Regions from separate parts of the Agrobacterium sp. GD03872 genome, predicted to be linked through region 1. Evidence: riboswitches for the same ligand, from Rfam matches in the RefSeq annotation. Region 1 holds a riboswitch; each other region holds the start of a gene.
The links. A riboswitch is a leader RNA that binds a small molecule or an ion and turns the genes downstream of it on or off. The one in region 1 is predicted to bind thiamine pyrophosphate.
Positions count from the first base shown of each region.

Region 1 (4,742 bases):
CCGCCTTCGTCACGAAGCTCTCGATTTCCTCGAGCGAGGTGGTCATGGAAGGAATGCCGCCGACGACCGTGATGCCATCCGCGGTGAATTTCTGCACCACGGTGTTCATCAGGCAATGTACGCGCGGGCGCATTTTGCGCACGCGCTCCAGAATCTCGGCGGCGATTGCCGCTGTCGGGAAATTCGTCGTCATGGCTGCTGTAGCTCCACGGCGATGTCGTCCGCCGTCGGCGCCTGCTTGATCAGCTGCATCTCCTGCATGAAGGCGCCGAAACGGGCGTAGCGCGTGCGGTCGAGCGCGGCCGGGCGCTTGGCGAAACGCGGCAGCGTATCGAAGAAGGCCTGCTTGTTCAGCGCATCGTCAAGGTTCGGATAGGCCTTGATGAAAAGCTGCCAGGATTCCTGCGGGTGGTTGGTGATGAAGATGGCGGCCTGTTCCACGGCGGAGAGGAAACGCGGCAGGCGGCTGTCCTTCACGAGGTCGCGATGGGTGACGAAGATCAGTTCGTCATAGGCCGGCACGCCGTGTTCTTCCGGGAAGAAGGAGCGGCCCTCGTGACCCTCGAGCTTCATCTGCGTCAGTTCGAAATTGCGGAAGCCGCCAAGCGTGGCATCCACCTTGCCGGCGATCAGCGACGGCGAGAGCGAGAAGTTGACGTTGATGAGTTCGACATCGTCCTTCGTCAGACCGTCCTTTTCCAGCATGCGCTTCAGCATCGCATCCTCGAAACCGGAAACGGAAAAACCGACCTTCTTGCCCTTCAGGTCTTTCAGGCTCTTGATCGGGCCATCGGCCAGAACGGTGACAGTGTTGAGCGGGGTTTCGACCAGCGTGCCGAAACGCACCAGCGGCAGACCGGCATCGTGATCGAGATAGAGGTTCGGCTGGTAATGCACGCCGATATCGGCCTGTTTGGCCGAGACGAGGCGCGGCACGGCGGAGGGGTCTGCGGGCGGAACCAGTTCCACCTCCAGCCCCGCATCGGTAAACAGGCCGCGTTCTTTCGCGATTACCATCGGCGCATGATCGGGGTTCACGAACCACTCGAGCAACACGGTCAGCTTGTCTGCCGCCTGCGATTGCATGGGCGAAAGCACGCTTGCCGCCGCGACGACGAGGGAAAGAAGAGTTCGTTTCATGGTGCCGAAAGTCTCCGTAAAGATCTGAAAGGAATGGTGTGTTCTGTTTCCTTGGCCCAGGGGGCCAGATGGGCGGTCGAAAAGTCAACGACAAGCCGTAGCAGCACCGCCATGACGGCGAGAATGGCCATGGCGGCGAACATGGTATCGGTCTGCATGCGGGCGTTGGACTGGATCATGACGAAACCGAGCCCGGCTGATGCGCCCACCCATTCGCCGATGACAGCGCCAAGCGGGGCGAGCGGTGCGGCCACCCTCAGGCCTGAAATCAGCGAGGGCAGCGCCAGCGGCGCTCGCAGCCGGGTGAGGATCTGCCAGTGGCTCGCCTCAGTCAGCGAGGCGGCGTCGAGAATGGCGCGATCCGTGCGATTGAGGCCGTCGGTGAAGGAGGAAGCGACCGGAAAGAATATGATGATCGCGGTCATCACCACTTTCGAGGCCATGCCGAAGCCGAACCAGAGGACAAGAATGGGGGCGAGCACGAAGACCGGAAAAGCCTGCAACACCAGAACCATGGGCCAGACGAGGCGGCCAAGGCGCGGTATGGCGGCAATTGTGAAGGAGACGGCTATGCCGGCGGTGATGCCTGCCGCAAGCCCGAGGGCCATTTCGCCAAACGTCACCATGGCCTGGCCGAACAGGAAGCCCGGCTGGCGCAGGAAGGCACCGGCGACATCGGCCGGGGACGGCAGAATGTAACGGGGCGGCGCGAACAGCCATGTCCCCGCCTGCCAGAGAAGAAGCAGAAGACCGACACCGTTCAGCGCATGAGTGGCACGCATGAGCCGGACCTCAGACGCAAACGCACCATGTGCGAAGGGCGGAAGTTTTCAGCATCATCGTTCTATCTCCAGATGTGACAATCACGGAGATCCGGGAAACGCGGAGAAGAGAAAGGGCGGCACATTTAAAAAAGCGCGGCAGTTTCCGTTCCTACGCCGGCATGACCCGGATCAGGTTCAAGGGTCCGGCTCATCGCCATCTCAGCATCGTCAGATGCTCCCCTCGGAATGGGTCGGAAACTGTCGTTTTTTTAGCTGGCTGTCAACGGCTCAGATGCTGCGAAGCTGTTCAAACAGCTGGCGATGGCTGCTATCGGCACGATAGAACACCGCCGGCTGGCCAAGCGGCGTATCCACGGTGACTTTTCCTCCGCCAGAATGACGCACGCCGCTCCACAGATGCACCCATTCCCCATTGCCCGGAAGATGGAGCGTGCGCTGCGTTTCGCCCGCTCTCCAGACCGGGGCGACCAGCATGTCCGCTCCGTAGAGATAGCTGTCCTGAATGGCATAGGTCTGTCGGTCGTCCTCGTAATGCAGGAAGAGCGGCCGCTGCACCGGCAGGCCGGTCTTGGCAGCCTCCGTGGAGAGCGACTTCAGATAGGGGGCGAGGGCGACATAGATGGACGTCATGCGGGCGAAATGGGCAAGAACCGCCTCGTCCTGATCGATCTGGAGGTTGTCGCGCGGGCGGTTGCCCTCATGGGTGCGCATGACCGGGGTGAAGGCGGCCATTTCCGCCCAACGCATGATGAGTTCCGCCGTCCGGACATTGCCGAACAGGCTGGTGTATCCGCCAATATCGGAATGGTGATAGGCGTTGCCCATGAGGCCGGAGGAAAGCGCGCCGCAGATGACGGTGACTAGGCCGTCGTGGCGGGAGAAGTCGACGGACTGGTCGCCGCCCCAGATCAGCGGGCAATGCGCCTGCACGCCGGTGAAGCCGGCGCGCATGAAGAACAGCGCCTCGCCGGTCTTGCCCCGGCTTTCGACACCCTTTGCATTGACCTCGGCCCAGAGCGTGGGCCAGGCATTGTGCATCAGCTTGGCGTCCACGCCGTTGGAAAGGGTAATGTCTATCGGCAGATATTCGCCGAAATCGGCCATCCAGCCGGAAAGGCCGAAATCCAGCATGTTCCTGCCGATGATCTCCTCGGCGAACCAATCGGCCGCAGCCGGATTGGTGAAATCGACCACACCGCAATCGAACTCGCCGAAATCCACCAGCGCCGTCTTGCCGTCCGCACCGGTGGCGAAATAACCGGCTTTTTCGGCTACCTGGAAAAGCGGGCCGTCGACGCAGAGATAGGGGTTCACATAACCAAGGAAGCGGATGCCCTGATCGGCAAGCTCGGCGATCTTCTGGCGCAGATGCGGATAGCGGGTGTCGTTCGCCTGCCAGTCCCAGAACAGGCGCGCGCCGAAGGATGTCTGGCGAAGCCCCACCCAGTCTTCGCACCACAGGCCTGATACCTTCGTTCCGGCCGCGCGAATTTTCTCCAGCCGGGCAAAGGAGTTGACGCCATCCTTTAATCCGATGATCGCGCCGTTATAGACCCATTCCGGCAGTTCCGGCTGACGCCCGAAGCGCAGGGAGAGGGCGGAAACGATATCGGTGAAACTGTCACCGGCGAAGAATTCGATCTTTTCGGGGATCGCCCATATCTCGATCTCATGGAAATCGCCGTTGCGGAAATCGAAGACGGAATAGGCGGTCGTTTCCACGTGCAATGCATATCTGCGTGACGACAGGTAAGTCGGCTGCGGATAGTTGGTGTTGTAATAATCACCGCCCGCCTTGCCGCTGACATCGGACTTGAAGGTGATTTCGGTAGTCTTGTCGCGGCCGACTCCCGGCTCCGAGGTCCAGAGCGGAAAGCGGCGACCGCGCATGTCGAAATACGACATCTGCTCGCCGCCGCCCCAGACGTGTTCATCCGTTTCTGCGACAACGCGCAGCCAGAGGCGGTTGATGGTTTCATCCAGTGCCGTTAGCTTGATGGCATTGCCGTCGAGCGTCAGGCGCAGGCGCGGGGCCTGTCCCGGTGCTGATGAGAGCGTGACGCTATCCACACTCACCTCGGCATGGCGAAGGGCGGTTCGCTCAATGACATAATCTTCGATATCGAAATTGCCGCGATACATATCCATCCTCTCCTTGCCGAAACCGGCGAAAAGGGCTGGATTCTCCGACGAGTGAGAAAGGATGGTACGATTGCCGATTGTGAGCGTGAAGCCGTCTTTGGTCGTTTCGAAATGCATGACTTAACCTTTTAGCCCTTGAGACCACCGGCGGTGAGGCCAGAGACAACCCGCTCCTGGAAGATGACGATCAGGATCGCGACGGGCACAATGCCGACTACCAGCGCCGCCGAAATGACTGGCCAGGGGAAGGCGAATTCACCCTGATAAAGCTGGATGCCGACAGGGAGTGTACGGAGCGCCGGATTGGAATTGAAGGACAGCGCCAGCAGGAATTCATCCCAGGCATTCACGAAGGCAAGAATGCCCGCGGTGAAGACGCCCGGTGCGCAGAGCGGCACGACAACCTTGAAGAGTGCACCGATGCGGGTGCAGCCGTCGATCATGGCGGCGTTTTCGAGATCGCGCGGAATGCTCTCAAAGAAGGAGACCAGCATCAGCGTGCAGACCGGCAGCGAAAGCACCGTGTAGGGCAGGATCAGCGCCGTCCAGCTGTTGAGCAGGTTGAGCGCTCGCATGATTTCGAACAGCGGCACCAGCAGCGTCACCAGCGGGAAGGTGGAGACGGCGATGATGAGCGAGAGGATCAGCGCCCGGTATTTGAGGTTCAGCCGCGCC
Region 1 is NZ_JAOCCY010000016.1:61,623-66,364, reverse strand. It holds gene N5D22_RS22940 (hydroxyethylthiazole kinase) at 1-193, opposite strand, end outside; gene N5D22_RS22935 (ABC transporter substrate-binding protein) at 190-1,140, opposite strand; gene N5D22_RS22930 (ABC transporter permease) at 1,137-1,922, opposite strand; TPP riboswitch at 2,054-2,156, opposite strand; gene N5D22_RS22925 (alpha-glucosidase) at 2,193-4,184, opposite strand; gene N5D22_RS22920 (carbohydrate ABC transporter permease) at 4,196-4,742, opposite strand, start outside.

Region 2 (4,742 bases), on a different contig from region 1:
TGCGCGTCACGCAGGTGCCGGCCGAGGCTGTAGGGCGTGCCGTTCTTGTAGCCCATGATGCCGCAGACCAGCATGGCGTGATCGATGATCTCGAGAATGGTTTCCGAAGAGCAGATCTTCACATTGTTCATGGCGACGGCAAAAGCCATCGACATCAGTTTTTCGGGGTCGCTCTTGGTATCCTCGTAAGCCTTGATGCCGGCGATGATGTTGGATTTCACGACCTGCAGCTTGGTGGAGACCTCGGCAAGGCGGATCGCGCCGGGAGGGGCGGTGCCGGGCGACTTGCGCGCTGCGGCTCTGACGAAGGACTGGGCGCGCAGCACGGCATCCGAGGCGATGCCATACCAGACGGCGCTCCAGAGAAGATGCGAGCTTGCAAGCATGGATTGCGCGGCGATTTCCGCGAAGGGCTTCGGGAATATTTGCGCCGCCGGCGCTTGCCCGCGGAACAGGAAACCATCCGAACAGGTGCCGCGCATGCCGAGCGTATCCCAGACATGGGTCTTTTCGAGCGTGTACTGGTTTTTCAGGAAGACCGTCATCACCTGATCGGCGGGCGCGGCATCCTTGTGGGCGCGCGAGGTGATGAGGATCGCATCGGCATTGCTGCCGTAGGAAATGACGGTGGCGTCCTTTTCCAGCCGGCAGTCATCGCCTTCGACCTCTATCGCGCATATGGAGTTGCGCAGATTGCCGCCGATGCCGCCTTCCGTGGTGGCAGAACCGAGCAGCAGCTGTTCCGCCGCCACGCGGCGCATGAAGTCCGCGTGCCATTCGCTCGCCTCGCCATGTTCCACAAGGCTCGACAGCTTGATGTGGTGCATGGCGAAAATCATCGCGGCTGCGGAACAGGCCTGGCCGAGGCGGGCGCAGATATCGGCGATTTCCTGCAGGGAAGCGCTTTCGCCGCCCAGCGAATAGGGAACCTGGATGCCGAGCAGACGTTCCTGCCGCAGTGCATCAACGGCTTCCTGGGGAAAGCGGCCGGTGACATCCACCTCATCCGCGTGTTTGGCGGCAATTGCCGCGACACGGCCCGCGCGCGCGGACAGCGTTTCATCCTGCGGCGCGACGGTGACGTTCATCAGGCTGCCTCTTTACCATCCAGAATGAGTTTAACGGTGTCTTCAATAGCCTTGATGCTGGCAAATGACTTGCGGTTCAAGAGATTGTCGGGGAATTCGATATCGAAAGCTTCTTCGATGCCGAGCATCAATTGCACCGATGCAAAGGAAGAAAGGCCCGCCGCATAAAGATCGGCGTCATCTGCAATCGTATCGACGGGGGTTGGAAGCTGGCCGAATTTTGCCAGTATTTCACGAATAGTCGCGTTCATTCCGACGTATCTCCCATGAATTTCACATCAGGATGGTTTGTGCTTATCGTTACGTAGCAAACGATAATATTCGCCTAAACCGTTAGGTTAATTACAACTAACGGCAGCATGCGCCATTCCCGCACCTTTGCCAAGCTTAGATCGGCGGCCTTGACAAAAGCCTGACGGTGTTTTTTGCTGTGGCCATTCACCAGGGGTGTCCCGTCAAGGGGCTGAGATTCTGCTTTCATGCGCAGTGACCCGTTGAACCTGATCCAGTTCATACTGGCGTAGGGACGGTGCAAAGACCGGAGGTCGGCTGGCGTATGCGTACGCTATCGGCGCGACGGTATTTTCCATCATTCCGGCTCGAACTGGGTCTCCACTGTCAAACTTTGGAGCCTCAAGATGAATATCGCTGCCAAGAATATCCCGCTTGCCGTCACCACCGGGCCGCACGCCGCCTCCACGAAAATCCACAGGTCGGGCATTTTGCATCCGCATATCCGTGTGCCGATGCGCGAGATCGCCGTACACCCGACGGCGGGCGAACCGCCGGTGACGGTTTATGATTCTTCCGGTCCCTATACCGATCCTTCGCATACCGTTCTGATTGAAAAGGGTTTGCCGCGTCTGCGTCATGACTGGATCGTGGCGCGCGGTGATGTCGAGGCTTATGACGGCCGGCACGTCAAGCCGGAGGATAACGGCTTTGCCACCGGCGAACGCCTGACGCCAGAATTTTCGGTGCGCCACCAGCCGCTCAGGGCCACCGCCGGTAAAGCCGTGACCCAGCTTGCCTATGCGCGGGCCGGTATCATCACGCCGGAAATGGAATTCATCGCCATCCGCGAAAATCTCGGGCGCGAGGTGGCCAAGGAAAAGCTGGCGCGTGACGGCGAAAGTTTCGGTGCGCATATTCCTGACTACGTCACGGCGGAATTCGTGCGTCAGGAAGTGGCGGCCGGCCGCGCCATCATCCCCGCCAATATCAATCATTCGGAACTTGAGCCGATGATTATCGGCCGTAATTTTCTCGTCAAGATCAATGCTAATATCGGTAATTCCGCCGTCACCTCCTCCATGGCGGAAGAGGTGGAGAAGATGGTCTGGGCGATCCGCTGGGGTGCGGATACCGTCATGGACCTGTCGACCGGGCGCAACATCCACAATATCCGCGAATGGATCATCCGCAATTCGCCGGTGCCGATCGGCACGGTGCCGCTCTATCAGGCGCTGGAGAAGGTCAACGGCATTGCCGAAGACCTCAACTGGGAAGTGTTCCGCGATACGCTGATCGAACAGGCGGAGCAGGGTGTGGATTATTTCACCATCCATGCCGGCGTGCGGCTGCATTACATCCCTCTCACCGTCAACCGCGTCACCGGCATCGTCTCGCGCGGCGGCTCGATCATGGCCAAATGGTGTCTGCATCACCACAGGGAAAGCTTCCTCTACGAGCATTTCGACGAGATTTGCGACATTTGCCGCGTTTACGATGTCTCCTTCTCGCTGGGCGATGGCTTGCGTCCCGGCTCGATTGCCGACGCCAATGACGCCGCACAATTCGCGGAGCTGGAGACGCTCGGCGAGTTGACGCAGATCGCCTGGGCGAAGGATTGCCAGGTGATGATCGAGGGCCCCGGCCATGTGCCGATGCACAAGATCAAGGAAAACATGGACAAGCAGTTGAAGACCTGCGGCGAAGCGCCCTTCTATACGCTCGGGCCGCTCACCACCGATATTGCGCCGGGTTACGACCATATCACCTCCGGCATCGGTGCGGCGATGATCGGCTGGTTCGGCACCGCGATGCTCTGCTACGTCACGCCGAAGGAACATCTCGGCCTGCCCGATCGCAACGACGTGAAGGTCGGTGTTATCACCTACAAGATCGCGGCCCACGCCGCCGATCTTGCCAAGGGCCATCCGGCGGCACAGGTCCGGGACGATGCGCTGTCGCGCGCGCGGTTCGAGTTCCGCTGGGAGGATCAGTTCAACCTATCGCTCGATCCGGACACTGCCCGCTCCTTCCATGACGAGACCTTGCCGAAGGAGGCGCACAAGGTGGCGCATTTCTGCTCCATGTGCGGGCCGAAATTCTGCTCGATGCGGATTTCCCACGATATCCGCGCGGAGGCGCAGAAGGAAGGGTTGGAGGCCATGGCCGCACGCTTCAAGGAGGGTGGTGAGCTTTACATGCCGCTCACGACGCCTGCGGATGCCGAGTAACATGCGCGTCCTTGTCAAGGGAACGGGGGTCGCCGGTTTGACGGCGGCCCTCGAACTGGCGCGAAACGGCTTTACGGTGGAGATTTGCGAGCGCAATGCCGAACCCTTTCGCGGTGCATCCTGGTATGCGGGCGGCATGCTGGCGCCCTGGTGCGAACGTGAAAGCGCTGAAGCGGCGGTTCTGACGCTTGGCCAGGCGGCGCTCGACTGGTGGGATGAAGCCACACCCGGTCTTGCCGTCCGCAACGGCACGCTGGTTGTCGCGCCAGCACGCGATAAGGCGGAGCTTTCGCGTTTCGCATCGCGGACCGACGGTTATCGCTGGGTGGATGAGGGCGAGATCGCCGCGCTGGAGCCAGATCTTGCCGGGCGGTTCCGATCCGGGCTTTATTTCCCGGATGAGGGGCATCTCGATCCGCGTCTTGCACTGAAATCGCTGCATCAGCGGCTTTGCACCATGGGTGTGCGTTTCCATATGGGTATCCCGTTGGATGAAGAGCCGTTCGACCGGGTGGTGGATTGCACTGGCGCTGCGGCGGTGGGGGAGATTTCCGGCCTTCGCGGCGTGCGGGGAGAGATGCTCTATCTCGCCACGCGGGAGGTTTCCCTGTCTCGTCCCGTCCGGCTGCTGCATCCGCGCATTCCGCTTTACATCGTGCCGCGCGAGCCCGGCCGTTTCATGGTGGGCGCGACGATGATCGAAACCGAGGATGCCGGCGCCATTTCCGCCCGCTCGATGATGGAGTTCCTGAATGCCGCCTATGCCGTGCATCCGGCTTTTGCGGAAGCGGAAATCATCGAGACAGGTACGGGCGTGCGCCCCGCCTATCCCGATAATCTGCCCGACGTCACGCAGGATGGCGGCACCATTTTCATCAACGGCGCGCACCGGCACGGCTTTCTGCTATCGCCGGCGATGGCGCGGCAGGCGGCTGAAATCGTCTGCCAAACTCTCTTTCAAAAGGAACGGGATCATGAAACTTCTGGTGAATGGCGACGAGCTTGATCTCGCCGCCGAGACGCTGGCCGGCCTGCTCGCCAGCCTCGAATACGAGGGTGAGTGGCTGGCGACGGCGGTAAACGGTGACCTGGTGCATTCGGAAGAGCGCGCCGATTATAAGCTGAAGGCTTTCGACCGTATCGAAATCCTCTCGCCGATGCAGGGAGGCTGAAACCATGCTGACGCTTTATG
Region 2 is NZ_JAOCCY010000005.1:19,581-24,322, reverse strand. It holds gene N5D22_RS14035 (acyl-CoA/acyl-ACP dehydrogenase) at 1-1,088, opposite strand, end outside; gene N5D22_RS14030 (acyl carrier protein) at 1,088-1,339, opposite strand; TPP riboswitch at 1,522-1,633, shown strand; gene thiC (phosphomethylpyrimidine synthase ThiC) at 1,727-3,550, shown strand; gene thiO (glycine oxidase ThiO) at 3,552-4,556, shown strand; gene thiS (sulfur carrier protein ThiS) at 4,525-4,722, shown strand; gene N5D22_RS14010 (thiazole synthase) at 4,727-4,742, shown strand, end outside.
Region 2: linked by a shared signal. The riboswitch ahead of thiC (phosphomethylpyrimidine synthase ThiC) and the one ahead of N5D22_RS22930 (ABC transporter permease) in region 1 are both predicted to bind thiamine pyrophosphate.

Region 3 (4,742 bases), on a different contig from region 1:
GAAAATCAATATAGGCCGATTTCATCGGCTTTCGGCTTTCCATTTTTGGCCGAGGTGCGATAAGGCAGGGCATGGATAAAGAGCGCTTCACCATTCTTCTTGGCGGCGATGTCACGGTGACCGATCGTCTGAAGGCAGCGGTCGCGAACAGCCGCGTGATCGCGGCCGATGGCGGCATGCGCCATGCAGCGCCGCTCGGTCTCAGGCCGGAGCTTTGGGTGGGGGATTTCGATTCCGCCAGCGAAGAGCTGCTCAACGCCTGGCCCGATGTGACGCGGCAACCCTATCCAGCAGCAAAGGCCGTGACGGACGGTGAAATCGCTGTCTCGGAGGCTCTTTCCCGCGGCGCGCATACGCTGATATTGGTGGGTGCTCTCGGCGGGGCTCGAAGCGACCATGCGCTTCAGCACCTGCTTTATGCGGTGGCGCTTGCGGAACGCGGTCTCGATATAACGCTGACCTCCGGTGAAGAGGAAGCGCAGCCGCTGCTTCCCGGCTCACTCAATGTCGACCTGCCGGCTGGCTCGCTGTTTTCGGTTGCCGGGTTCACCGCCCTTGAGGGGCTCGATATCGGCAATGTGCGTTATCCGCTCAAGGATTTCGCGCTTGCTTTCGGCTCCTCCCGCACTATTTCCAATGTCGTGAATGGCGGCCCCGTGCATTTCTCGCTGAAAAGCGGAAAAGCCATCGTGCTCGCCCGCCCCTATGATCTGACCGGAGCCTGACGCCTTGGCACCCCCAATTTTGAAACTCGATGACATCAAGCTGACCTTCGGCGTGACCCCGCTGCTCGATGGAGCCAATCTCCAGGTGGAGCCGGGCGACCGCATCTGTCTCGTCGGGCGCAACGGTTCGGGCAAGTCGACGCTGATGAAGATCGCCGCCGGTCTCGTCGAGGCGCAGTCGGGCGAGGTTTTCCGTCATCCCGCCGCCACCATCCGTTATCTGGAACAGGCGCCGGATTTTGCCGGTTACGACACGGTTCAGGCCTATGCCGAGGCGGGGCTGGGGCCGGGTGACGATCCCTATCGTGTCACCTATCTTCTCGAGCACCTCGGGCTGACGGGACAGGAAAATCCGGTGAGCCTTTCCGGCGGTGAAGCGCGCCGCGCGGCCCTTGCCCGCGTGATGGCGCCGGAGCCCGATATTCTGATGCTGGACGAACCGACCAACCATCTGGATCTGCCCACCATCGAATGGCTTGAAAGCGAGCTGCAGCAGACGCGCAGCGCACTGGTGCTGATTTCGCACGACCGGCGTTTTCTCGAAAAGGTCTCGACCTCGACCGTATGGCTGGATCGTGGCCAGTCGCGCCGTCTCAATCGCGGTTTTGCCCATTTCGAGGAATGGCGAGACAAGGTGCTGGAAGAGGAAGAGCTGGAGCAGCACAAGCTCGGCAAGGCCATCGAGCGCGAAGAACACTGGATGCGTTATGGCGTGACCGCAAGACGCAAGCGCAACATGCGCCGCGTCGGCGAGCTTCAGGCCATGCGTGCGGAATATCGCGGCCATAAGGGGCCGCAGGGTACGGTGCAGGCGACCGCCACCGAAGGGCGGGAATCCGGCAAGCTGGTCATCGAGGCCGATGCCATCACCAAGTCTTATGGCGAGCGCGTGATCGTCGCGCCGTTTTCGCTGCGCGTCCATCGCGGCGATTGCATCGGTTTCGTCGGCCCGAACGGCGCCGGCAAAACCACGCTTCTGAAGATGCTCACAGGCCAGCTTGAGCCCGATAGCGGCACTGTGAAGCTCGGCACCAATCTGGAGATCGCGACGCTTGACCAGAAACGCGAGGATCTCAATCCCAACGATACGCTCGCGCATTATCTGACCGATGGCCGCGGCGAGAATCTGCTGGTCAATGGCGAATTGAAACATGTGACGGGCTATATGAAGGATTTCCTGTTCCAGCCGGAACAGGCCCGCACGCCGATCCGCAACCTTTCCGGCGGCGAGCGCGCCCGTCTTATTCTGGCGCGCATCCTGGCGCGGCCGACCAATCTTCTGATCCTCGACGAGCCGACCAACGATCTCGATATCGAAACGCTCGACCTGTTGCAGGAAATCGTTGCGGGCTTTTCCGGCACAGTCATTCTGGTCAGCCACGATCGCGATTTCCTCGACCGCACCGTCACGTCCACCATCGCGCCCGTTAATCCCGATGAGCCCGATGGACGCTGGATCGAATATGCCGGCGGTTATTCGGACATGATGGCGCAGCGCAAGGGCGCCGCCGAAGAAAAACGCAGGGCTGAGAAACAGGAAAAGGCAAAGGCCGCACCTTCCGTTTCTGCGTCGCAGGATCCTTCGAAGGCTAAAGGCAAGCTTTCTTTCAAGCAGAAATTCGCGCTCGAAAATCTGCCGAAGGAAATGGAAAAGGCCCAGGGCGAAATCGCAAAACGGGAGCAGCGCATGGCCGATCCTCAGCTCTTTACCAAGGACCCGGCCGCCTTCAACACATTGGCGCAGGAGATGGCGAAGCTGCGCGAAAAGCTGGAGCGCATGGAAGAGGAATGGCTGGAACTGGAGATGCTGCGCGAGGAACTGGAGGGCTGAAGGCGGTCGGTCGCAATGCGATCCTTCCCTAGTCTTTGACAGACAGGCGGAATTGCCGTTCTATGCCGGCGTTGTCGGAGGAGTTCTGAAAATGCGCATGATTTTCGTCAATCTGCCGGTCAAGAATATCGAGACATCGAGAAACTTCTTCACGGCTCTCGGTTTCAGCTTCAATCCGGAATATTCGGATGACCGCACGCTCTGCATGATCGTTGAGGAGAACATCTTCGTGATGTTGCTCCAGGAAGAGCGTTTTCGCGATTTCATCAATGGGGATATCGCTGACGCCAAGAGCAGCACCGAGGTTCTGACCTGTCTTTCCGCCGGAAGCCGCGAGGAAATCGACCGGATGATCGCAACCGCGCTTGCATCTGGCGGCAACGGCTGGAAACCGGTTCAGGACCATGGCTTCATGTATGCCGGCAGTTTTCAGGATCCCGACGGGCACGTCTGGGAACTGGTGCACATGACGGGGCAGGGCTGATCCCGGCCATCTTGCCAAGCAGAGACGACGGGACTACATCATCATCATGATCTAACGGGGTGTCTTTTGTGCTTTCGTGCAAAAGGCTGAGAGGCTTGCCAACCCGAAGAACCTGATCCGGTTCATACCGGCGGAGGGATTAGACGGCTTTCGGACAGGCGGCTATTTCCCTTTTTGTTGTGAGGAGATACCCGTGCGCCGTCGTTTTTTTCTGAATTCCCTGGTTGCCGCTTCGCTGTTTATGCCCGGTCTTGCCGCCGCGAAGGACAGGCAAGAACTGACCGTCTACACCTATGAAAGCTTCGTCTCCGAATGGGGGCCGGGTCCCAAGGTGAAGGAAGCTTTCGAAAAGGTCTGCGGCTGCACGGTCAATTTTGTGGGTGTCGCGGATGGCGTGGCGTTGCTCAATCGCCTGAAGCTTGAAGGGGCGGGGTCCAGGGCGGATGTGGTGGTCGGTCTCGACACCAATCTTGTCGCGGAAGCGAAACAGACCGGTCTTTTCGATGTCAACGGTATCGACGCATCGGCTGCCAAGGTGCCGGGCGGTTACAAGGATGATGTTTTCGTGCCCTATGATTACGGCCATTTCGCCGTCATCTATGATACGCAGACGGTGAAAAATCCGCCGGCGAGCCTTAAGGACCTCGTGGAAGGCGATCCCTCGCAGAAGATCGCCATTCAGGACCCTCGCACGTCCACGCCCGGGCTGGGCCTGCTCTTGTGGGTGAAGTCTGTTTATGGCGACAAGGCGCCGGAGGCCTGGGCGAAGCTCAGGAAGCGCATTCTGACCGTTACGCCGGGCTGGTCGGAATCCTACGGGCTTTTCACCAAGGGTGAGGTGCCGATGGTGCTCTCCTACACCACCTCGCCGGCCTATCACATGGTCGCGGAAAAGACGGACCGTTATCAGGCGGCCGCGTTTTCCGAAGGGCACTACATCCAGATCGAAGTATCAGGCCTCCTCAAGAACGCGCCGCACAAGGAGCTGGCAAAGCAGTTCCTTGCTTTCACGCTGACGTCGGGTTTTCAGGACGCCATTCCGGAAAATAACTGGATGATGCCAGTCGCAGCGACTTCCAAGCCGTTGCCCGAGGCATTTTCAAAGCTGGTCGTGCCGCAGAAGACCTTTCTGATGGACCCGGAAGAGGTGGCGAAGAACCGCAAGGCGTGGATCGACGAGTGGCTTGCGGCCATGAGCATGAACTGACGAAGAGGCGCGCCCAGGCATGATGCTGCGTCGCGACTACAGGCGGTCGATCATTTTCGGGATGGTGGCCTTCGCCGCCGTTTTCCTGTTCATGGCGCTCGCCGTCGCGGCTCTGCTCTCCTTTGATTCCGGCGCATCCGTTACCGGAATCAGCGATGCCTATACGCTGCGCATCCTGCGCTTCACGCTCTATCAGGCAATGCTTTCCACGGTTCTTTCCATTGTTCTCGGCCTGCCGGTGGCATTGGCGCTTTCCCGTCGCAAAGACTTTCCGGGGAGGATCTGGATCATCAGGCTGATGGCGGTGCCGATGGGGCTGCCGGTGATTGTCGGCGCCTTCGGCATTATCGCCATCTGGGGCAGGCAGGGCGTCCTGAATACGGCCCTCGTTTTTATTGGCGCCGATGAGCCTTTCAGCATTTACGGCCTTTCCGGCATTCTTGTCGCCCACGTGTTTTTCAATCTGCCGCTGGCGGTACGGCTGATGCTGGCCGG
Region 3 is NZ_JAOCCY010000005.1:180,681-185,422, reverse strand. It holds gene N5D22_RS14765 (thiamine diphosphokinase) at 72-725, shown strand; gene N5D22_RS14760 (ABC-F family ATP-binding cassette domain-containing protein) at 730-2,556, shown strand; gene N5D22_RS14755 (VOC family protein) at 2,648-3,040, shown strand; TPP riboswitch at 3,086-3,196, shown strand; gene thiB (thiamine ABC transporter substrate binding subunit) at 3,234-4,247, shown strand; gene thiP (thiamine/thiamine pyrophosphate ABC transporter permease ThiP) at 4,267-4,742, shown strand, end outside.
Region 3: linked by a shared signal. The riboswitch ahead of thiB (thiamine ABC transporter substrate binding subunit) and the one ahead of N5D22_RS22930 (ABC transporter permease) in region 1 are both predicted to bind thiamine pyrophosphate.